4 regions of the Pantoea sp. B65 genome follow, and region 3 is predicted to be linked to each of the others. Evidence: predicted binding sites of a transcription regulator. Region 3 holds the regulator's gene; each other region holds the start of a gene.
What was found. Region 3 encodes CRP, which controls carbon source genes, mostly activating them, when cyclic AMP is high. Its sites were predicted from a motif close to ATGTGANNNNNNTCACAT; they were not measured.
Positions count from the first base shown of each region.

Region 1: the regulator CRP is predicted to act here: its motif matches at 3,637-3,654, upstream of JWF83_RS02700 (iron-containing alcohol dehydrogenase).
Region 2: the regulator CRP is predicted to act here: its motif matches at 4,290-4,307, upstream of rbsD (D-ribose pyranase).
Region 4: the regulator CRP is predicted to act here: its motif matches at 3,768-3,785, upstream of JWF83_RS09875 (CdaR family transcriptional regulator).

Region 1 is NZ_JAHXPU010000014.1:2,640-8,632, forward strand. It holds gene eutR (HTH-type transcriptional regulator EutR) at 1-80, opposite strand, end outside; gene JWF83_RS02695 (aldehyde dehydrogenase family protein) at 367-1,725, opposite strand; gene JWF83_RS02700 (iron-containing alcohol dehydrogenase) at 2,224-3,369, opposite strand; gene pta (phosphate acetyltransferase) at 3,707-5,848, opposite strand; partial or broken gene JWF83_RS02710 (acetate kinase) at 5,920-5,993, opposite strand, start outside.
Region 2 is NZ_JAHXPU010000015.1:6,085-12,077, reverse strand. It holds gene kup (low affinity potassium transporter Kup) at 1-1,535, shown strand, start outside; gene qseC (quorum sensing histidine kinase QseC) at 1,568-2,917, opposite strand; gene qseB (quorum sensing response regulator transcription factor QseB) at 2,914-3,576, opposite strand; gene JWF83_RS02955 (YgiW/YdeI family stress tolerance OB fold protein) at 3,799-4,194, shown strand; gene rbsD (D-ribose pyranase) at 4,387-4,806, shown strand; gene rbsA (ribose ABC transporter ATP-binding protein RbsA) at 4,814-5,993, shown strand, end outside.
Region 3 is NZ_JAHXPU010000015.1:470,517-476,509, forward strand. It holds gene argD (bifunctional acetylornithine/succinyldiaminopimelate transaminase) at 1-1,123, shown strand, start outside; gene JWF83_RS04985 (YccS/YhfK family putative transporter) at 1,168-3,246, opposite strand; gene crp (cAMP-activated global transcriptional regulator CRP) at 3,312-3,944, opposite strand; gene JWF83_RS04995 (OsmC family protein) at 4,255-4,659, shown strand; gene JWF83_RS05000 (DUF943 family protein) at 4,732-5,196, opposite strand; gene JWF83_RS05005 (DUF3289 family protein) at 5,183-5,968, opposite strand.
Region 4 is NZ_JAHXPU010000022.1:39,349-45,341, reverse strand. It holds gene mtnN (5'-methylthioadenosine/S-adenosylhomocysteine nucleosidase) at 1-491, opposite strand, end outside; gene dgt (dGTPase) at 597-2,090, shown strand; gene degP (serine endoprotease DegP) at 2,237-3,691, shown strand; gene JWF83_RS09875 (CdaR family transcriptional regulator) at 3,871-5,028, shown strand; gene JWF83_RS09870 (DUF3461 family protein) at 5,084-5,476, opposite strand; gene dapD (2,3,4,5-tetrahydropyridine-2,6-dicarboxylate N-succinyltransferase) at 5,806-5,993, opposite strand, start outside.

The sequences.
Region 1 (5,993 bases), on a different contig from region 3:
CAGGCGGTAATGGTGCAGGATTGCTCATACACATCCTGGGTATAATAGTGATGTACATTGCCATCTTTGGGTAACGACATTAGTTTTATCTCCTGGAAAGTGATTCATGGCCTTAAGACGATGCAGTAGCGGGGGTTTTCTTTTCATTGTATGACTCCCCGACGCCAGCCTTAGCGATATACCACACCACATTGTCAATCCAGAAATGACGGCACGTAATACTGCTACTCTATCTCATTCGCCGGCAACCTGACGTGACGCCGACGATACTGATCATCATTACGTCATACTTGCCGGATTTATCGGGAGTTGACTGCCGCAACTCAGTGAGCTGACGCGCCGCAATGGCGGTCAGCGCATTTCTCATTACACGATGCGGAACATACCCACCATGACACAACGGCGCAGGCGGACAAACGTACGCGCGGAAGTTACCCCTTCACCGGTCGGCGTCGAGATGGTCATCGACGTCCAGCCTTCGCCGCCCAGCCCAAGACCAGCGATACAGGAACCATTCTTCACGAAGATGCTGGTATCCATGGCGTTTGCCATTTGATTCATATTGTTGATATTGGTGGAATGCAGCGCCGCAGTATGATGACGCCCGCCTTCCAGCTTCACTGCCAGCTTAATCGCTTCCGTCACGTCTTTTACCCGCACCACCGGTAATACCGGCATCATCATCTCGGTGACGGCGAACGGATGCGACGCGTCGGTTTCCGCCAATAGCAGGCGGGTCTGTTCGTTAACTTTCAGGCCGATAGTCGCCGCAATTTTCGCCGCATCGCGGCCAACCCAGTCACGGCTGACGGTTCCTTTGCCGCTGTCATCAATATCCGACAATAACACTGGCAGCAGTTGCTTAACCTGCGCATCGTCGAGTAATACGGCATGTACGCGCTGCATCTCCGCCAGCAGTGCGTCAGCCACGCTATCAACCACAATCAACACTTTTTCATCGGCGCAGATGATGTTGTTATCGAAAGAGGCCCCTTGTACGATAGCGCGGGCGGCATTCCAGATATTCGCCGTTTCATCCACTACTACCGGCGGGTTACCGGAGCCGGCCGCGATAAGCCGTTTATCGGTGGACTTACGTGCGGCTTCCACTACCGCTTCGCCGCCGGTGACCACCAGCAGGCCGATGCCAGGATATTTAAACAGGCGCTGTGCGGTTTCAATATTAGGGTTTTCCACGGTAACCAGCAGGTTTTCCGGCCCGCCAGCGGCCACAATTGCATTGTTCAGTAAACTGATAGCATATTGAGAAACGGCTTTCGCTGACGGATGAGGTGCGAAGACCACACTATTGCCGCCGGCAATCATGCTGATGGCATTATTGATAATGGTTGCCGCAGGATTAGTTGAAGGTGTTACCGAAGCCACTACGCCCCAGGGCGCGTTCTCAATCAGGGCCAGTCCGTTATCGCCGGTCAGTACTTCAGCCGACAGACATTCCATGCCCGGCGTACCACGCGCCTGTGACACATTCTTGGCGTATTTGTCGGCTACGCGGCCCATACCCGTTTCGGCAACCGCCATCTCGGCAAGTATCTGCGCATAGTGTTCACCGGCCTGGCGAATAGCTTCGATCACCCTTTGACGCAACGCTACGCTGGTGAGTAGCTTTTGTGCTTGCGTCGCGGCATACACCGCATCGTCCAGCGAGGCGAACACACCGGCCTGCGTCATCTGTACTGCTTGTTCAGTTTCTAGCTGTTCCATCTTCACTGTCCTCATATGGCATTATACAAACCGGCTAAGGCCAGGCGCCGCCAAAGGCATTATTGGTTGCCGGTTATTACGCTAGGGGAAATGGTTTACAACGCTTCGACCTGGTCGGGAAAATGGACTTGCCCGGACAAGTTGAAATAATATGATTTGTTTCCATTTCACCGTTGCTGTCGTTTCGCAGACTATTCTGACAAGGTGTGGTAAAAGGAAATAACAAATTTCGGCAACAGCAATCAAAGAGTGAAATGGATCACTTAAATAATATATTTAAACCTCCATCTTATGCTGAGTGATTTTTACTATTTCATAACAATGTAATTACAAGAGGTAAATTTGGCTTTGTGACGTTTAGCGAAACGCACTGCCTTTTTTCTCGGGTAAATGAAGAGGGGTTTTAATTGTAATTATTGATTTTTGACGCGGGCGGCGGGGATTACGGGGCGGTAAATTAACGCCCCGTTTTAATTTATTGACTAAAATTCAGGCTGATTACTTGCCATAATAACTTTGCTGATAAAGTTGTTTGATATTTCCTACCTCAGGATGACCTGGGTTAGTTAATGTACAAGGATCGTCATAAGCATTTTTGCTCATCCTTTCCAGCACGCTATTGAATTTTTCCTCTTCGATAACCACTTCGCGACACTCTTTTAAGGTCAGCGGGATATCCAGTCGCCGATTAAGATCCTGGATAGCGACTATCAAATCTTTTATTCTCAGTTTTTCTTCCAGTAAGCGATATTTATTAGTGGACAGGCGATTATATTGAATAATATATGGCAGCATAATCGCATTGGCCAGTCCGTGGGTAATATCAAACTCACCCCCGATTTTATGCGCCATGGAATGTACCAGACCAAGTGAAGCGTTACTAAAAGCAATGCCGGCCATGGCCGAGGCGTTATGCATATTATAGCGGGCGGTAATATTATCAGGCTGTAGATAGGCAGTTTCAAGGTTTTCAAACACTAAATGAATGGCTTCTATGGCATAGGGATCGGTAAAACAGGTGGCGGCGGTGGAAACATAGGCTTCGATAGCATGCGTCAGTACATCCATCCCGGTATTGGCGGTGATATGCGGCGGCATTTTCGCTGGAATACAGGGATCGAGAATAGCGATATCCGGCACCATATCCGCCGCGACGATGGGATATTTAATATGGCTTTTGGTATCAGTGATCACTGAAAAAGAAGTAATCTCAGAAGCGCTGCCGCTGGTCGAAGGGATTGCCACAAAGCGAGCCTTGGTGCGTAGCTGCGGCATGGCGCCTACCGGCAGAAGATCTTCGAAGCTCAAGTGCGGGTGTTCATAAAAACACCACATGACCTTGGCCGCATCCAGTGCCGACCCTCCACCGATAGCGACTATCCAGTCCGGTTCGAAGGCCAGCATCGCTTCAGCGCCTTTGCGCACGGTTTCGACCGAGGGATTGGGTTCGACATTATCAATAATGATGCATTCGAAATTGGCCTGTTTTAACAGATCCGCGGCGCGCTTTAAAAAGCCAAAGCGTTTCATCGAACTTCCGCCGGTCACCAGCGCGGCTCTTTTACCGGTTAATTTCGATAAATGATCCAGCGCATTTTCGCCATAAACTATATTACGCGGCAGGGAAAAATTTGAGATTGTCATGATAACTCCTTAAGTATAAAAATAATCGAAAAATTATCCGCATCTTCCCGCCGGTCCGTATTCCGTATTAACAATTTCCGTGCAATTAGCCCGATTCCCGCGTCTGCCATCGATTAAGCTTTTTCCCGGCATCGCCGGGAAGGCAGTGTTTTCAGCATGAGAATGGCTAATGCATCCGGTTCGGTAATATCCGCCAGCAGGTTTTGGCATAAACAGGCGGTACAGTCGCCAGAAAATCACGGCACTGACCGCGTCGGGGTTTCAGACATGTGAACTACGCAAAATAAGCATTTTTAATCTTCTCAGGTTAAATAAATTAACCTTATATTCTGGTTGCTTATGGGTTTTGCGCTGCCTGAATTGCCGTTAGTGCAATGGTATAAACAATATCGTCTACCAGTGCCCCACGTGATAAATCATTCACCGGCCGGCGAATGCCCTGCAGCATTGGCCCGATGGACACCAAATCCGCCGAGCGCTGCACGGCTTTATAGGTTGTATTGCCGGTATTCAAATCCGGAAAGATAAATACGGTTGCCCGACCGGCTACCGGTGAATTCGGCGCTTTGGAGCGGGCAACATCGGCCATAATGGCGGCATCGTATTGCAGCGGACCATCGATCAACAGATCTGGTCGTCTGGCCTGTACCAGGCGAGTGGCTGCGCGCACCTTATCCACATCGCTGCCGCTACCTGATGTGCCGGTAGAATAGGAGATCATCGCTACCCGGGGCTCAATGCCGAACGCCGCTGCCGAATCCGCAGACTGAATGGCAATCTCCGCCAGCTGTTCGGCGCTCGGATCCGGATTGATGGCGCAGTCGCCATACACCAGTACCTGGTCCGGCAGCAGCATAAAAAATACTGAGGAAACCAGTGAGCACCCCGGCGCGGTTTTAATCAGCTGCAGCGCCGGACGAAGCGTATTGGCCGTGGTATGGACGGCGCCGGAAACCAGCCCGTCGACCCGGTTCTCCGCCAGCATAAGGGTTGCCAGCATCACATTATCTTCCAGCTGTTCCCGCGCCACCACTTCGGTCATGCCTTTGTTCCTGCGTAACATCACCAGCTGCGCCACATATTTCTCACGCTCCAGGGCCGGATCGATAATGTCGATGCCATCCCCCAGCACCACGCCCTGGGCTGCGGCAATCCGCATAATTTCATTGGGGTTGCCCAATAATACACAGCGTGCAATGCCGCGCGCTGCACAGATAGCGGCCGCTTTTACCGTGCGCGGCTCTTCCCCTTCGGGCATAACAATACGTTTAGCGGCCTGTCGCGCCCGTTCGGTCAGCTGATAACGGAACGCCGGGGGGGACAGGCGGCGCGGATTTTCGGAACTGGCGGCCAGTGAATCGATCCAGCGGGTGCTGATATGATCGGCGATATAGTTCTGTATTTGTTCTATCCGCTGATAATCGTCCGCCGGCACTTCCGGACTAAAATTTTGCAGGCTGAGTGAGGTCTGCCAGGTATGGCTATCCACCATAAACACCGGTAACCCGGTCTGAAATGCCCGTTTACACAGTGCGATGACGTGTGGGTTAATTTCCCCGCCGCCGGTCAGCAAAATGGCGCCAATCCCGATGCCGCTCATTGCCGCAAGACAGATGGCGATAAACACATCCGGGCGGTCGGTGGGGGTAACCAGCAGTGAACCCGGGAGGGGATGTTTTAACAGATGCGGCAGGGTACCCGCGCAGAAGGTGATGGAGGTGATCCGACGCGAGCGGATCTCGCCTTCATTGATGATACGGGCGCCCAGATGTTGTGCCATATCGAATGCGCGAGTCGCGGTCAGCCCGACGTTCCAGGGGATACAGCCCAGCAGCGGTAGGCGGCTCTCGCCATCCGGCGAAATACCACGGATAGCGCTGACGTCGCTGCGTTTCATATTGGCAAACAGTTCCGATAAATCAGCACGGATGCGCCCCTGCTCATCTATCGGCTCGTTCAGTTTGTTAAGGATAACGCCGATGATATTTTGGTTCTTACCGCCGGCAAAGCTGGCGCGCGCCAGTTCAATCCGCTCTTTTAACTGCACCGGTAAATCGTCGTCCGGGGACATCACAAAAACGATTTCCGCGTTTAATGTCCGGGCTATCTGCTCGTTCAGCGCGTGAGTAAACTGCTGGTGACGGGTTGGCACCAAACCTTCCACCAGCACCACGTCCGCCCCGCGGGTCTGAGCATAAAAGCCAGAAACGATCTCTTCCAGCAGTAGATCCTGTTGGCTGGCGCCAAGCAGTGCTTCGACATGGCTCATGGTTAGCGATTTCGCGCTGAGAAGAGCGGATCCGGCGTGCAGAAGTTCGGCACTCCGGTCGGGGGGGGCAATATCGGAACGCGGCTGGGCAATGGGTTTAAACACGCTCAGGCGTACGCCTTTCCGCTCAATGGCGCGAATAACTCCGAGAGTGACGCTTGTCAGCCCGACGCCGGGGCCGGCAGGAACCAGCATTATAGTACGGGACACGATTAACCCCCTTTTACATTGCTTATCAGTCGGGAATCGCTTGCTACCGGGGCACTGTTCGCTGCCTGACAGGTCAGGCGGGCGGCGTCCTGGGCAATTACCCATTCTTCATTGGTTGGGATCACCAGCGCAGGGCGGCTATCCT
Region 2 (5,993 bases), 460 kb from region 3:
TCTTCTATGGTGAAGTGGTTATCACCCCGGCGATATCGGTGATGTCGGCAATTGAAGGGCTGCAAATCGCTGCGCCTTCCCTCGATCCCTATATTGTTCCGATGTCGATTGCGGTGCTGACGCTGCTGTTTGCGATTCAGAAACACGGTACCGGCATGGTCGGCAAGCTATTTGCGCCGGTGATGCTGCTATGGTTTATCGTGCTGGCGGTACTCGGCGCGCGCGGAATTATCGCCAACCCGGAAGTGTTGCAGGCGCTGAATCCGATATGGGCGCTTCACTTCTTTGTCGAGTATAAACAGGTTTCCTTCTTTGCCCTTGGCGCCGTGGTGCTGGCGATCACCGGGGTGGAGGCACTGTATGCCGATATGGGCCATTTCGGTAAGTTCCCGATTCGTCTGGCGTGGTTTACCGTGGTGGTTCCCTCGCTGGCGCTGAACTACTTTGGTCAGGGAGCGCTATTGCTGAAGGATCCGGAAGCGATTAAAAATCCGTTCTTCCTGCTGGCGCCGGACTGGGCGATGATCCCGATGCTGATTCTCGCCACCCTGGCGACGGTGATTGCTTCACAGGCGGTGATTTCCGGGGTGTTTTCACTGACGCGTCAGGCGGTGCGTTTAGGTTATCTGCCGCCGATGCGCATTATTCATACCTCGGAAAATGAATCCGGTCAGATCTATATTCCGGTGATTAACTGGCTGCTCTACTTTGCGGTAGTGATTGTGATTGTCAGCTTTGAACACTCGAGTAATCTGGCAGCGGCCTACGGCATCGCCGTGACCGGCACCATGGTACTGACCTCGATTCTCAGTTGTACGGTGGCGGTGAAAAACTGGAACTGGAACCGCTATCTGGTGTGGCTGATTCTGCTGATACTGCTGTGTATTGATGTGCCGCTATTTAGTGCCAACCTGGTGAAAGTCTTCTCCGGCGGCTGGCTGCCGCTCTGCCTGGCGCTGGTGATGTTTGTGGTAATGACTACCTGGAAAAGTGAACGTTTCCGTCTGCTGCGCCGTATGCATGAACATGGCAACTCACTGGAAGCGATGATCGCCTCGCTGGAGAAATCACCACCGGTGCGCGTGCCGGGCACCGCGGTCTATATGTCGCGCGCGCTGAATGTGATTCCGTTTGCCATGCTGCATAACCTGAAACATAACAAAGTGTTGCACGAGAGGGTAGTGCTGCTGACGCTGCGCACGGAAGATGCGCCTTACGTGCATAATGTCCGTCGTGTGACTATCGAACAACTTTCGCCAACCTTCTGGCGCGTAGTGGCCAGTTATGGCTGGCGTGAAACGCCAAACGTTGAAGAGATTTTCCATCGTTGCGGGCTGGAAGGATTAAGCTGCCGGATGATGGAAACCTCGTTCTTTATGTCGCATGAATCGCTGACTATCGGTGATCGGCCATGGTATTTGCGTCTGCGCGGCAAGCTGTTCCTTGCGCTACAACGCAATGCGCTGCGCGCGCCCGATCAGTTCGAGATCCCGCCTAACCGGGTGATTGAACTGGGAACGCAGGTAGAAATTTAAGCCACATGCGGGCGGCAGCGCCGCCCGTTTGGTTACCAGCTCAGGGTGGCGATAAAACCGCCCTGAGCCCGGTTGCTGAAACGCGCCTGCATGCCATGTAACTGGGCGATATTAGTGACGATCGATAATCCCAGACCACTGCCCGATTTCTCCTGTCCCGCTGGCCGATAAAAACGCTCACCAATATGTGCTAACTCATTCTGATCCACTCCCGGACCGTTATCCGCCACGCTAAATCCGCGACGCTGCAGGCTGATTTCGACGGTACTGCCCGCATGACTGTAGCGAATGGCGTTATCCAGCAGATTGCGCACCATCAGCATTAACAGCAACGAATGGCCGCTGACAACCACCGCTTCGTCCGGCAACTGCAGCGTGATCTCAACGCCGGCTTGCTGCGCCTGGTGATAGTGGTCGATAACCGCCTGTTGCAATAGCGGGTGCAGATCGATGGGCTGACGGTTTTCCAGTGCCGCTTCGCCATCCAGTCGCGACAGGGTTAACAACTGATCGACCAGCCGGGTGGCGCGGTCGATACCGGCGGTGAGATTACGCAACGCATGCTGGCGCATCGGCGGGTCATCGTGCGCCAGCTGCACCACTTCGGTTTGAACTTTCAGCGCCGCCAGCGGGCTGCGCAACTCATGCGCGGCGTCTGAGGTAAAGCGTCGCTCGCGCAGCAGCATCTGATTGATTCGGGCAAACAGAGCATTCAGCGCATCAACAATTGGCTTCACTTCTTGCGGCAAATAAGGTGTGGTTAATGGCGAGCCATCATCCGGCGAGCGCAGCTGCAGCTGCATAGCGATACGTTTTAGCGGCGCCAGTTCACGCGTCACCAGCCAGAACAGCAAAATTAGCATCACCGGCAGCGCAAACAACCACGGAGTTAAATTGGTTTGGACAATATCGCGCGTCATTTCATCGCGATACTCCCACTGCTGGCCGACTACCACCACGTAACGCCGATCGGGCGTCGCCAGCCAGACCATACGCCACAGATCGTCGTCATCGCGCAGCTTGCCGTCGCGAAAACCGTTTTGCTGATAGCCAAACAGGAAATCTTTGCCATTATCGCCGTCGTTCATCACCATCTGTCCGTCGCGGGTGAATATGGCGAACGCCAGCGCATCATCTTCCTGTTCACCACGATGGTGGCGCACCAGCTGTTTGGTTTTTGGCAGTGATTGCGCTGACTGGCTGCGATCTTGCGGATTCATGGTGGCGAGGCGTTTGGCAAATAGCATCTGCTGGGTATCAAACAACTCGTTGATTTTATGGCGGGTTTGATACCAGGATTCAATGCTGGCGACACCCCAGCACAGCAGTGTCAGCAGAATAAAGCCGACGATTAACCGCAGGCGCAAACTCATGCGCTTCATGAACCGGCTCCCAGCGTATAGCCGACACCATGCACGGTGCGGATAAAGTCGCTGCCCAGTTTTTTGCGCAGATGATGGATATGGACTTCCACCGCGTTACTGGAGACATCGTCATCCCAGCCATACAGTTTCTCTTCCAGCTGAGCGCGCGTCAGCACCCGGCCGGCATTCAGCAGCAGCAGTTCGAGGATCGCCAGCTCGCGCGATTTCAGCATCAGCGGCTCGCCGCGCAGGGTAACCTTATGTGAGCCGGGCTCCATTACCACCTCGCCGTGCTGCAATGTCGGCTGCAGCTGGCCATGCCGACGACGGATCAGCGCCTGCAAGCGAGCCGCCACTTCACTCAGGGCAAAAGGTTTACACAGATAGTCATCGGCGCCCTGTTGCAGACCCGCTACCCGCTGCTCCAGCGCGTCGCGGGCGGTGAGGATCAGTACCGGTACATCCTGACCGTTTTTGCGCCACTGGCGCAAAATATCCAGTCCGTCGATATGCGGCAGGCTGAGATCCAGCACCACGGCATCATAAGGGGCGGCCTCCGGCGCCACTAACCCCTCCTTGCCGGATAAAAACCAGTCAACGCTAAAGCCCAGTTTGCTTAAACCGGCTTTAATGCCGTCGCCAATCAGGCGATCGTCTTCAATTAATAAAATTCTCATCGGCGTCTCTTTTTCTCGCGTGATTCACAGCCTACGTAACCGCAGGGCGGCTTGTACAGGTTCTGGCGCGGAAAATCGGCTATTTACCGCAGGATAGAGAAATAAAATGGCGCGCTCTGCGTCCTTAAGATCCTGTTAAGAACCCTTTGCTTTAATAGTGTCCACACAAAAGGCGGCCGGCATCAATGCCGCCGCTTATCCTGAGGTAAAGAGGAACATAATATGAAAAAAACCGCCGCTTTATTCGCTATCGCCGCTCTGGTTTCCACCCCGGTGCTTGCCGTGAACAATGGTGGCTTTGTTGACCCTAATGCCCCGGCGGCCTCCATGCAGCAGGGGGGCTTTAATGGCCCAAATGGTAGCGTGGTCACGGTTAAACAGGCACAGGATCTGAAGGATGACAGCTGGGTGACGCTGCGCGGCAATATCGACAAACGTACTGGCGATGAGGACTACAGTTTCCATGACGCGTCCGGCACCATGACGGTGGAAATTGACCACAAGCGCTGGCAGGGCCTGAGCGTATCTCCGGCCGACAACGTTGAGCTGCAGGGCAAGCTGGATAAAGACTTTAATTCGGTTGAACTGGATGTGAAAAGCGTGCGTAAAATTCAGTAACCCAGTTAGTGCTCACCAACGGGTCAACAGAAGTTGGCCCGTTTTTTTATCGGTTAGGTGCTTTAAGCAAAATTTCCCCCGTCGTCAGCGAAACGTTTCGATGGCGATCACATTTCCATCACATCCTGATTGTTTTCCGCGGTGTTTTTTTTACACTCCCGGTCAGCGAAACGTTTCGCTCAGGAGTGAAAGATGAAAAAAGGCGCCTTACTGAATTCTGAAATTTCTTACGTGGTTTCCCGTTTGGGGCATACCGATAGCCTGGTGATCTGTGATGCTGGTTTACCTGTTCCGGCAGGTCCGCAGCGGATCGATCTGGCGTTGACGCACGGAATTCCCGGCTTTATGCAGGTCACCGAAGTCGTAACCAAAGAGATGCAGGTAGAAAGCGCCATCATCGCGGAAGAGATTAAGCAGCATAATCCGCAACTTCATAGCGAGCTGGTCGCTCTGCTCGAATCCTTGCAACAACTTCAGGGAAATACCATCAGTATCAGTTACATCAGTCATGAACAGTTCAAACAACAGACACAGCGTAGTCAGGCGGTCATTCGCAGCGGAGAGTGTTCTCCGTATGCGAATGTCATCCTGGTCGCTGGCGTGACCTTCTGAGGCTGGCATGCAACCTTTATTGCAACTGACAGGTATTGATAAATCCTTCCCGGGCGTAAAAGCGCTTTCCGGTGCCGCGCTGGCGGTGTATCCAGGTCGGGTGATGGCGCTGGTGGGTGAAAACGGCGCCGGTAAATCCACCATGATGAAAGTGCTGACCGGTATTTATAGCCGCGATGCCGGATCGCTGCAATGGCTCGGTAATGAAACCAGTTTTAGCGGTCCGAAAGCTTCGCAGGAAGCGGGTATCGGCATTATTCATCAGGAACTTAATCTGATCCCACAACTCAGCATTGCGGAGAATATTTTTCTCGGGCGTGAATTTGTTAACCGCTTTGGCCGCATTGAGTGGAAAAAAATGTATAGCGCCGCCGATGCGCTATTGCAGCGTCTCAATCTGCGTTTTAACAGCCATAAGCTGGTGGGTGATTTGTCGATTGGCGATCAGCAGATGGTGGAAATCGCCAAGGTGCTGAGCTTTGAGTCGAAAGTGATCGTGATGGACGAACCAACCGATGCGCTGACCGACACGGAAACCGTTTCGCTGTTTCGGGTGATCAGGGAGCTGAAAGCGCAGGGTTGCGGCATCGTCTATATCTCACACCGCATGAAAGAGATCTTCGAAATTTGCGATGACGTCACCGTTTTTCGCGATGGGCAGTTTATTGCCGAGCGCACGGTGGACAGCCTGAGCGAAGAGTCGCTGATTGAAATGATGGTCGGTCGTAAGCTGGAAGAGCAGTATCCGCGTCTCGATAAAGCGCCGGGTGAGGTGCGTCTGCAGGTGGAGAATCTTTGCGGACCGGGCGTCGATAACGTCAGCTTTAACCTGCGCAAAGGTGAAATTCTGGGGGTGGCCGGCCTGATGGGCGCCGGACGTACCGAACTGATGAAAGTGTTATACGGCGCGCTACCGCGTACCGGCGGCAAGGTAACGCTGGATGGTCATGAGGTACAGACGCGTTCGCCGCAGCAGGGCCTGGCTAATGGCATTGTTTATATCTCTGAAGATCGAAAACGTGACGGCCTGGTGCTGGGGATGTCGGTAAAAGAGAACATGTCTCTCACCGCGCTGGGCTACTTCAGTCATGGTGGCGGACGTCTGAAACATGCGGAGGAGCGGCTGGCTGTTGGCGACTTTATCCGCCTGTTTAATGTGAAAACCCCGTCAATGGAGCAGCCGATAG
Region 3 (5,993 bases):
CAGCCGCGTGTGGGATCAGCAGGGTAAAGAGTATATCGACTTTTCCGGTGGGATCGCGGTAACCGCTTTGGGTCACTGCCATCCGGCGCTGGTTGAAACGCTGAAAACCCAGGGCGAAACCCTGTGGCACACCAGTAACGTCTTTACTAACGAGCCGGCACTGCGCCTTGCCAGCAAGCTGATTGCCGCTACTTTTGCTGAGCGTGTATTCTTCGCTAACTCTGGTGCGGAAGCTAACGAAGCCGCATTTAAACTGGCGCGTTATTATGCTTCCTCCCGTCACAGCCCGTACAAAAGCAAGATTATCGCTTTCCATAATGCTTTCCATGGCCGTACGCTGTTCACCGTTTCTGTCGGTGGTCAGCCAAAATATTCCGACGGATTTGGCCCGAAACCGGCTGATATCGTGCATGTGCCTTTTAACGATCTGGCGGCGGTAAAAGCGGTGATCGACGATCATACCTGCGCCATTGTGGTGGAGCCGATTCAGGGGGAAGGCGGCGTGATGCCGGCTACCGCTGAATTTATTCAGGGGCTGCGCGCACTCTGTGATGAGTATAAAGCGCTGCTGGTATTTGATGAAGTGCAGAGCGGTATGGGACGCAGCGGCAAGCTGTTCGCTTATGAGCACTACGGGGTGGCGCCGGATATTCTCACTACCGCGAAAGCGCTGGGTGGCGGCTTCCCGATCAGCGCCATGCTGACTACCGACGAGATTGCTTCAACCATGGCGCCTGGCGTTCATGGCACCACCTATGGCGGCAACCCGTTAGCCTGTGCGATTGCCGAAACCGCACTGGATATTATCAATACCGAGGAAGTACTGACTGGCGTCGAAAGCCGTCGTCAGCAGTTTGTTGCCGCACTGAAAGCAATTGATGCGAAGCTGGATGTATTCAGCGATATCCGTGGTAAAGGTTTGCTGATTGGTGCTGAGCTGAAACCGCAGCACGCCGGGAAGGCTCGCGATATCCTGAATGCGGCGGCGGCCGAAGGGGTGATGATCCTGAATGCCGGGACTAACGTGATTCGTCTGGCGCCGTCACTGGTTATCGAACCGACCGATATCACTGAAGGTATGGCGCGTTTTGCCCTGGCAGTTGAAAAGGTGCTGGGTAAATAACTTCCCAGCGGCATTAACCGGGTGGCATAACTGTCACCCTGATATTATGACGGTTTGCGCAATTTCCTCACCAGCCACTGTCCGTGCTGTGGTCGCTGGCTCCACGCCAGCGATGAGATGGTATGCATTACGCTCAGATGGCCGAGAATGCGCTTTACGTGGCGCTCCATAATGGTCTCCGGCCCCTGCTGCAGTCCCTCCTGCTCTTCCAGAATATTGCTATCCGACCCCGGACCGTCATACTCCAGTCGCTGCTGACAGCGTTGCAGTGCAATCTCGCAGGATTGCAGCCAGCGTTCAGCCAGCGTTGGCGTCAGCATGGTATGTTCACGCGCCAGAATAGTCATGGCGTTAATATGCTCGACGATAAACTGACTGTGCGTTACCCACAGCTTCATATCCGCCAGGTAACGGTCATTAAACCCGGGTTCCTGCATTGCCTGATTGAGCGAGTTAAACAGCGCATTATGGGCCTGATTTACCCGGATACGCTGATAAGCCAGTTTATCCGCGCTGTGTTGACTGCCAAGCAGCATTTGTAATGCATCCTGATAGGCGCCCAGCGCGTCGTGGGCGTTGCGCCGCATTAAGCCGCTCTGCCACTGCGGCCACAGCCAGACCATACCGCCAAAGGCGATCAGGCAACCCATCACCGTATCCATTAAGCGTGGTAGCAGGAACTGCGAGCCATTCAGCGTCAGCAGCTGTAATGAATAGACGGCAGTCACGGTAAAACCGACGGTGGCCCAGCCGTAAAATTTGCGGATAAACAGATAGCTCACTAGGGTAATCACCAGCATCGCCAGTAACACCCAACCTTCCGCCACGCTGAAACGCAAGGTTGCCGCGGCGATGACCAGTCCCGCCAGCGTGCCTAAGGCACGGTGTTGAATACGCACGCGCGTTGCACTGTAGCCATTCTGGCTGACAAACATAATTGTCATCAGGATCCAGTACGGTTTAGGAATATTAAAAAATAGCGCCATCGAGCTGCCAAACATCAGCATGACCGCGAAGCGTCCGGCAGTGCGCAGCGCCGATGATTTGAATGACAGATAGCTTTTCAGCGCCGGGATCAGCGGCAGGCGGCGTTGTCGATCGGCCATCAGGTCGCGTTGATAGAGTGGGCGCTGAGTACGCAGCACCCGTGCAATACGGCTGAAATGGTAATAGCAAAAGTTACCTACCGGGTTATCGCTGTGCTGGCGCGCGATTTTCTCCAGCGCCTGCAATTGCTTCTCCATACTGAAGCGGTCGGGCAGTTTATGGTAAAGGATGTCATCGGCCAGCTGGCGCAAGCGTGCGGCGATCACCTGCGCATTCCAGCGGATGACGGCTTCGGCATGACTCTGCTCCACCAGTTTCTGCACCTCTTCGGGTTGATGCAGACTGACCGAGATATGTTCCTGCAGATCCAGCGCCACCTGAAAGGCGCGCGTCAGGCGTTTATGGTGGTTATCACGGTTGGCCGCCAGCATATGCATCTGCTGATAGCAGGTAGTGATCAGGTCGACAGCTTTCTGCTGACGCGCCAGCAACGGTGGCAGCGCTTTTTCCGGGTCGGTCAGTTTGGTCAGCAGGCTATACTTGGCATCGCAGTAGTCTGCCAGCTCGCGATACAGCAAACTCAGTGACTCGCGCAGCGGCTGCTCTTTCCACAGCCAGAACCAGAACCAGTTAAATACCCCATACCAGATGGTGCCCAGCACATAGAGTAATGGCGGCTGCCACATCGGCATATGACCGGCAAGGCTCAGGGTAAAAATCCCGGCAATCAGTGAGGCTGGCAGCAGGCGGGCATGTAGCGGGCTAATTTCACCGGTGACGCCAAGCAGCATCGCCATAGCAAACAGGATCGCCGGCAACGGGATGCTGTGTTGCGACATCCATTGAATCAGAAAGCTGCTGAGGGCAAACAGGCTGCCACCGATAATCAGACGCTTGAAAAAGCGTTTATGGGGGGTATCAAGACCAGCAATATTGCAGCAGGCAGGCACTAACGAAAACAGTAAACCCTGTTGTAAACCGCCAAGCAGCAGACCAACCGCCACAGGTAAGCACAGCACCAGCGTTTGCCGCAGCGCGTAGTTTACTTCCGGGTGATAGATAATTCTCCGCCACATCAGATGATCACAACATAAAAAAACGGCGCGATCGCGACTGCATCACGCCGTGGTTTCAGGCTGGCTTAACGAGTGCCATACACGACAATAGTTTTGCCGTGTGCGGAAATCAGGTTCTGATCTTCCAGCATTTTCAGAATACGACCGACGGTTTCACGTGAACAGCCAACGATCTGGCCGATTTCCTGACGGGTGATTTTAATCTGCATCCCATCCGGGTGAGTCATCGCATCCGGCTGTTTCGCCAGATTAAGCAGGGTTTGTGCGATGCGGCCAGTGACATCAAGGAAAGCTAAATTGCCGACTTTCTCTGAGGTTACCTGCAGACGGCGAGCCATCTGAGAGGAGAGACGCATCAAAATATCCGGGTTAACCTGAATCAGCTGACGGAATTTTTTATAAGAAATTTCAGCCACTTCACAGGCAGTTTTTGCCCGCACCCAGGCACTACGTTCCTGACCCTCTTCAAACAGGCCAAGTTCGCCGATGAAGTCTCCCTGGTTAAGATAGGAGAGGATCATCTCTTTGCCTTCTTCATCCTTGATCAGCACAGCTACAGCGCCTTTTACGATGTAGTAGAGCGTTTCAGCCTTTTCACCTTGGTGAATCAGCGTACTTTTGGATGGATATTTGTGAATATGGCAATGTGACAGGAACCATTCGAGAGTAGGGTCTGTTTGCGGTTTGCCGAGAACCATTCGCTTTTATCCTCTGTTGTAATCGTGCCCTAAAAACAGGGGGATTCGTTCCCTGCAGGCGTTGAAATATTCAAGCGTTTTCCCATCAGGAAAGTTGTCCGGGCTTCTGTTCAGAGCTTAGCTCATAATGTCGTCCCGCTTCCGTCGTGCTTATCGATGCCGACGAAAATATTACAGCTTTGTTTGTAGCACAGCTTGCAGCAAGTGTCTCCTGTTGTCTCGCTTCAGCATGATGTGAATCGCTCGCCGTTGCCGTTTTTCCGCTTACAGCGTACTCTGAAGTTAACTGAATGAATTAGGGGATAATGTTATGCAGGCGCGAGTTAAGTGGGTAGAAGGGCTAACATTTTTAGGAGAATCCGCATCCGGTCACCAGGTGCTGATGGACGGCAATTCCGGTGATAAAGCGCCAAGTCCGATGGAAATGGTATTGATGGCGGCGGGGGGCTGCAGCGCAATTGATGTGGTTTCCATTCTGCAGAAAGGGCGTAACGATGTGACGGACTGCGAAGTGAAACTGACTTCTGCCCGTCGTGAAGAGGCGCCGCGCATTTTTACCCATATCAACCTGCATTTTGTGGTCAGCGGGAAAGCATTATCCGACAAAGCAGTCGCGCGCGCCGTTGATCTGTCCGCGGAGAAGTACTGCTCGGTGGCGATTATGCTGGGCAAAGGCGTCGAGATTACTCACAGCTACGAGGTTATCGCGCTGTAAGCTGTTCTCCAGGCCCTGCGAAGTGAACAGGACCTTCTTCAGGTCCTGTTGCGTTCAGATGCTGTCCGCAGGCTAGCGAAGCTTTCGGATAGCGCCACTTTTATTGTCTTTGATATATTTATTATCCCAGTTATTCAGGAGATAAATAGTTTCATCTGTATATTTTGAAAACCAAATGGTCATTGGTTGATTATCCTTAGCTATACAGTTGTCCTTACTTTGCATATCGTCAAAACACAACAAGTCACTATCCTGGGCTGTCCCTGAATCAGACCTATACTTCCCAATCCAAAAGTTTATGGCATAGCCATTTTCATCAACAGGGATATGGAATAGCTGTTTAAAATGTGGCTTATTATTTTCCCACCATTGAATTTTTCTTCGATCGGTGAATGGAAGATTTTTAACAATAATGTAGTAGCTCCTGATGTCACTTTTGTAATGTACGTCAATGATTTTAGTCGGTAGTATCAGCCACCAAGTGAGCATACCTGTTGAGATACTCACTGTCATAATCAGCCATTTAAATTTTGTCAAAACGGCTGCCCTCAATAGTTTTTATTGTATTCATCTCACTGATAAACGGGCGAAAGCCATAACCCTCCCAGCGTTGCAGAACAAACCAGATGCGGAAAATACGGAACTGACGGTATAATCGGTGAATAATATCACTGTCATCAAGACCGAAGTGATCCTGTATGCGGTATTGCAATTTTGCATGGTAGCGATCACCATTAATTCCCAGTGACTCAAGAGTGATGTGTGTTGCCCAGGTGTCATGCACACTAATAGTTAGCCCATTAATATTATCTATCCAGCGGTTAAATTTTGGTAAATATGATGCATTTATAGCTACGCCGAATTGATTGAAATTGTCTCGGGGATAATATTTTTTATCCCAATGTGAATGTGAAATGATAGTTTCTCTGATTTTATTTAATGAGTTGTTTATTGAGAGGTGTTCGGCAAGCGCTTTGTTCAATAAATAATCGGTAAATTTTTCACCATTACAAAATTGCATATGATTAATCATTTTGCGGATAATCGGTTGATACTCACCGATAAAAGAGAATGTATCGGATAACTGGCGAAATTCCTCAAATAGAACGCGCGCACTATGATCGCGATCTTTATAAGTAAAAGGATTAATGCGGGTCGAAATATCCCTTAATCCGAAGTGCTGTTGCAGACAGTGCTGCGACAGATCGCCATAGCGCATATCGGCTGCATAATAGTCATCCATCTTTTTTTGCGTGGCAAACAGACGGGTGGGAAGCCGCAGGGATTGCGCTTGTTGCTGGTTATTCATAAATAACATCCTGTTTTTATGATTC
Region 4 (5,993 bases), on a different contig from region 3:
GTCTGACGAATACGTGCCAGCGGTTCGGCACCGTTGATAAAGGCATCGCCGCTGACTACCAGACCGCGCACTGCATTAAGTTTTAAGCCGGCAATACAGCTTTCAGCCGCGGCGATCAGTTTTTCATCCGCCGCGAAAGCTGCCGGGCAACCGGCCATCTGTCCGGCTTCATAGCCAAATGCCGTGACATCAACGTCGTGATAGCGCACTTCATCCGATACCACGATATCGCCCACGTTTAGCGTCGGCGCCAGACCGCCGGCAGAGCCGGTATTAATAATAAAATCAGGTTTGCATAACTCCAGCAGCAGGGTGGTGCCCATGGCGGCAGACACTTTACCGATGCCGGATTTCAGCAGCGCCACATCAACGCCGTTCAGGGTACCGGTATAGATTTCACAGCCACCGAGCGTCAGGGTCTGACGGTTTTCAATCTTGTCACGCAGCAGGGTAACTTCCTGCTCCATCGCACCAATAATGCCTGCTTTCATAGAGAGATACTCGCTATTGTTAATGTTGTAGAATTTATCACCTAAAGTGATGCATAGTTTAACATGGATGTTCTGATAGTATTCACGCACCCGGTGAGAGGATTTATGGCAGAGATTAATTTCAGGAAGAAAATCAGTTTCCAGCGGCCATACAATAACCGTGAAGAACCCGTTGGTGAATATAATATTACGCGTCACTTTGAAAGCGATCGCGGGCGAATTATTAATTCTGCTGCTATTCGTCGCTTACAGCAGAAAACCCAGGTATTCCCGCTGGAACGCAATGCTGCCGTGCGTTCGCGTCTGACCCATTCGCTGGAAGTGCAGCAAACCGGGCGCTATATCGCAAAAGAGATTATTGAGACGTTAAAATCCAGCGGCGGGCTGGCGAAGTACGGGCTGGAGGATTTCGCCGGCGCTTTTGAAAGCCTGGTGGAGATGTCCTGTCTGCTGCATGACGTCGGCAATCCCCCTTTTGGTCATTTTGGCGAGTCGGCGATTAACGACTGGTTTAATGATAATTTGCCTGCCGAGCTGGTGGATCCGCAGGTCTGCGGCGTGTTCAGCGATGATGAGATCAAAGCCTTTAGCCAACTGAACGATACCATCCGCCAGGATCTGTGCCATTTTGAAGGTAATGCGCAGGCGATCCGTATGGTGCATACGCTGCTGCAACTGAATCTGACCTATTCACAGGTCGCCTGTATTTTAAAATATACCGCCCCGGCGTGGTGGCGGGGCGATAAGCCGGCGGAATTTAGCACCCTGATGAAAAAGCCCGGCTTTTATCTGTCAGAACAGGATTATATTGCCGACCTGCGCGTGGCCACCGATATTGACGAACATCATCGCTTCCCGCTGACCTATATTATGGAAGCGGCGGATGATATTTCTTACTGTATTGCCGACTTAGATGATGCGGTAGAAAAAGCGATATTTAATGTTGATGCATTGTATGAATTCCTTGAGCAGAGCTGGGGGAAAGTCAAAGCCGGTGATGCTTTTGCCCGAACCGTCGGTTCTGCATGGAAGATAGCTAATGGCAATGGGCGTTTCCGCAGTAAGAACGACCAGTTTTTTATGTCGCTGCGCGTCAGTGTGCAGAATGTTCTGGTGTCGTATGCGGTGAAGCGCTTTGTGGAGAATTTATCTGCGATTTTTGCCGGTAACTTTAATCACTCATTGTTAGAGGATGAGGGGGAAGAGGGACGGCTGCTGGCGATCTTCAAAACCGTGGCGCGCAAGCATGTATTTAACCACTCGGAAGTTGAACAGCTGGAGTTGCAGGGATATCGCGTCATGAAAGGGCTGCTGGATATCTATAAGCCGTTGCTGACCTTGAATTACGAAGATTTTACCCTATTAATGAACGAGGACTTTTTAAAAGGCCGGCCAATTGAAACGCGGCTGTTCCATAAGCTCTCGGGTAAACATCGTAAAGCATATCAACAGAAAATGAGGACTATCATTGTTGAACATAAGTATCAACGTCTGCTGTGGGAACGCTATTATCGTGCGCGTTTGCTACAGGATTATATCAGTGGTATGACCGATCTGTATGCCTGGGATGAATATCGTCGACTGATGGCGGTTGAGTAACAATTTGCTGGCGAGATTTGTAAAGATTAAGAATAAATTTTTACCATTTCCAAATACTTAAACATGAACTTCGCGCTAAAAATTTAATCTTATCACCGTGACCACAGCAATGGTCTGCATCATTGTCAGAGACGAGAAACCGACGAATGAAGAAAACAACCTTAGTATTGAGCGCACTGGCTCTTAGCCTGGGTATGGCGATGAATCCAGTGACGGTTCAGGCCGCCGAAACGGCCTCTTCCTCCAGTCAGCAATTGCCAAGTCTGGCACCGATGCTGGAAACAGTTATGCCTTCCGTGGTCAGTATTAACGTTGAAGGCAGTACGACCGTGCGCACGCCGCGCCTGCCACAACAATTTCAGCAATTCTTTGGCGACAACTCCCCGTTCTGCCAGGACGGTTCACCTTTCCAGAGTTCGCCAATGTGCCAGGGCGGTGGACAGGACGGTCAGGACAGCCAAAAAGGCCAGCCTGATGATAATACCCGCCAGGAGAAATTCCGCGCGCTGGGGTCCGGGGTGGTGATTGACGCGGCCAAAGGCTATGTCGTCACCAATAACCACGTGGTGGATAACGCCACCAAAATTATGGTTCAGCTGAGCGATGGCCGTAAATATGACGCCAGGGTGATCGGTAAAGATCCGCGTTCGGATATCGCTCTAATCCAGCTGCAGGAGTTCAAAAATCTGACGGCGATTAAACTGGCGGATTCCGATAACCTGCGGGTCGGTGATTATACGGTGGCGATTGGTAACCCTTATGGCCTTGGCGAAACCGTGACCTCCGGTATTGTTTCAGCTCTGGGGCGTAGTGGCCTGAACGTCGAAAACTATGAGAACTTTATCCAGACCGATGCGGCGATTAACCGGGGTAACTCCGGTGGGGCGCTGGTGAATCTGAACGGCGAGCTGATCGGTATTAACACCGCTATCCTTGCGCCGGACGGCGGCAATATCGGCATCGGCTTCGCTATCCCAAGTAATATGGTGAAAAACCTGACGGCGCAGATGGTGGAGTATGGTCAGGTGAAACGCGGTGAGCTGGGTATTATGGGCACCGAGCTGAACTCCGAACTGGCGAAGGCGATGAAAGTCGACGCTCAGCGCGGGGCATTTGTCAGCCAGGTGTTGCCAAACTCGTCAGCGGCGAAAGCCGGTATTAAAGCGGGGGATGTGATTGTCTCCATCAATAAGAAACCAATCTCCAGCTTCTCCGCACTGCGTGCCCAGGTCGGAACCTTGCCGATCGGCAGCAAAATGGAGCTTGGTCTGCTGCGTGATGGTAAACCGGTCACGGTGAATGTGGAGCTGCAACAGAGCACGCAAAATAAAGTGGACTCCGGTACCATCTACAACGGCATTGAAGGCGCCGATCTGAGCAATATCGAAGTTAATGGTCATAAAGGCGTGAAAGTCGACAACGTGAAGCCAAATACTGCCGCTGCGCGTATTGGGCTGAAGAAGGATGATGTCATCCTTGGGGTCAATCAGCAGCCAGTGACCAACCTTGGCGAATTGCGTAAGATCCTTGATAGCAAACCTGCCGTGCTGGCGCTGAATATTCAGCGTGGCGATAGCAGTATTTATCTGCTGATGCAGTAACTCCGTCGCCGATCGTGCCGCTGTCTTGTGCAGCGGTACGATCTTTGCTCTCTGCTCCCCTGGCACTGGCTGCCAATTGTGATATTCCCCGCATTTTTTGCCGCTCTGTGCAATTGCACAATGTGCCGCGCGATTCTCCCCGGTATGCTAAATATCCCTACGCTTTGCAGGAGTGTTTGATGGCCACCTATCATCTGGATGCACGTCTGGCCCAGGAGATCGTTGCACGCACGATGAAAATTATTGACAGTAATGTCAATGTGATGGATGCGCGCGGCCGTATTGTTGGCAGCGGCGATCGTGAACGCATTGGGGAAATGCACGAAGGGGCGCTACTGGCTTTGTCGCAGGCACGGGTAGTGGATATTGATGAGGCGGTGGCAAAACATCTGCACGGGGTGCGCCCCGGCATCAATTTACCCCTGCGTATCGACGGCGAGATCGTCGGGGTTATCGGTTTAACCGGCGATCCGCTGACACTGCGCCACTATGGCGAACTGGTCTGTATGACCGCCGAAATGATGCTGGAGCAGGCGCGGCTGCTGCATATGCTGGCGCAGGATAGTCGCTTACGTGAAGAGCTGGTGCTGAATTTGATCCGTAATGAGGTGTTGTCGCCAGCGCTAACCGACTGGGCCCAGCGGCTGGGTATTGACCTTAATCAGCCGCGTGTGGTGGCGGTGGTTGAAGTGGACAGCGGTCAGCTCGGCGTCGATAGCGCCATGGCTGAGTTGCAGCAACTGCAAACCCTGTTAACCACCCCGGAACGCGATAACCTTATTGCCATTGTCTCGTTAACCGAGATGGTGGTCCTGAAGCCGGCGTTAAATGCGCATGGTCGTCACGATCAGGAAGATCACCGTCGGCGTGTGGAGCAGCTGGTGTCACGCATGAAAGAGAGTGGTCATCTGCGGATCCGCATCGCACTGGGTAATTATTTTACCGGGCAGGGGAGTATTGCGCGTTCATATCGCACCGCCCATACCACCATGGTGGTGGGTAAGCAGCGGATGCCGGAGCAGCGTAGTTATTTCTATCAGGATTTAGTACTGCCGGTGCTGCTGGATAGTCTGCGCGGCGGCTGGCAGGCAAATGAGCTGTCACGTCCGCTGGCCAAACTGAAGGCGCTGGACAGTAATGGTTTGCTGCGGCGCACGCTGATTTCGTGGTTCAGTAATAACGTCCAGCCTTCCGCCACGGCCAAAGCATTGTTTATTCATCGCAATACGCTGGAATACCGGCTGAACAGAATTTCGGAACTGACGGGGTTAAATCTGAGTAACTTTGATGACCGGCTGTTGCTGTATGTGGCGCTGCAGCTGGATGAGCAGCCGTAAAAGGCGGGGCGCCGGGATCGGCTTAGGGGAGCCATTAATGGCTCCCGCTAATTAATTAACGGCCGCTGCGGGTTAATTTTTCCAGATCTGATTCAATCTCGGTGATCTTATTCGAGACCACACTTTCCAGATGACGCAGATCGTCGAGGATCTTACGTTTCAGATCGACTTCAACCTGATCGCGCTGGCAAATCTGATCCAGTTCGTCGATCACATAGCGCAGATTCGGGCTGATTTCCTGCACTTCTTTATAGCCCTGGCCAATGCCATCGCCGACCACCGTTTTACGCTGACGCGGGTATTTAAATTTCACGCTTTTGGCGAAAAATTCACCTTTATCTTTGCGGAAATAGATTTTCAGGATGTCGTTATTGGCTTCCTGACGCAGGCTATAGCGGTCGATATCATCAGGAGCGGCGATGCCCAGGCTTTTCAAATTATCATACATGGCTTTTTAATCCTTATGCGGGAGAATGTGGTTACGGCTGCGCGGCGCAAACACGGCGTTGTCAGCTGCCCGCGACCTCAGATACTGGCTGTACTCTGTGGTAGCGGCGCGCTATACGCCTTGTCTTTGCTTTGCTCGCTCGTCCCGTACTCAGGTGAGTATATGTAGAAATCAAAAAACATGTGGAAGAGCATGAGTGCGCTTAACTGGCGCGGATTATCGCCTGAAATGTAAACAAACGCACCTGTTACTTCGCTGCGCGAAACAGGTAATCAGGCTAAGAAGTGTAAAGAAAAGATTACGGGTCACTGGCGTGACCCGCAGCTTAATTAATCAATGGTACGCAGCAGCTCGTTGATGCCCACTTTGCCACGCGTTTTGGCGTCGACTTTCTTCACGATCACCGCGCAGTACAGGCTGTAGCTACCATCTTTCGATGGCAGGTTGCCGGAAACCACCACCGAGCCAGCCGGTACGCGGCCATAATGCACTTCGCCTGTTTCGCGATCGTAGATTT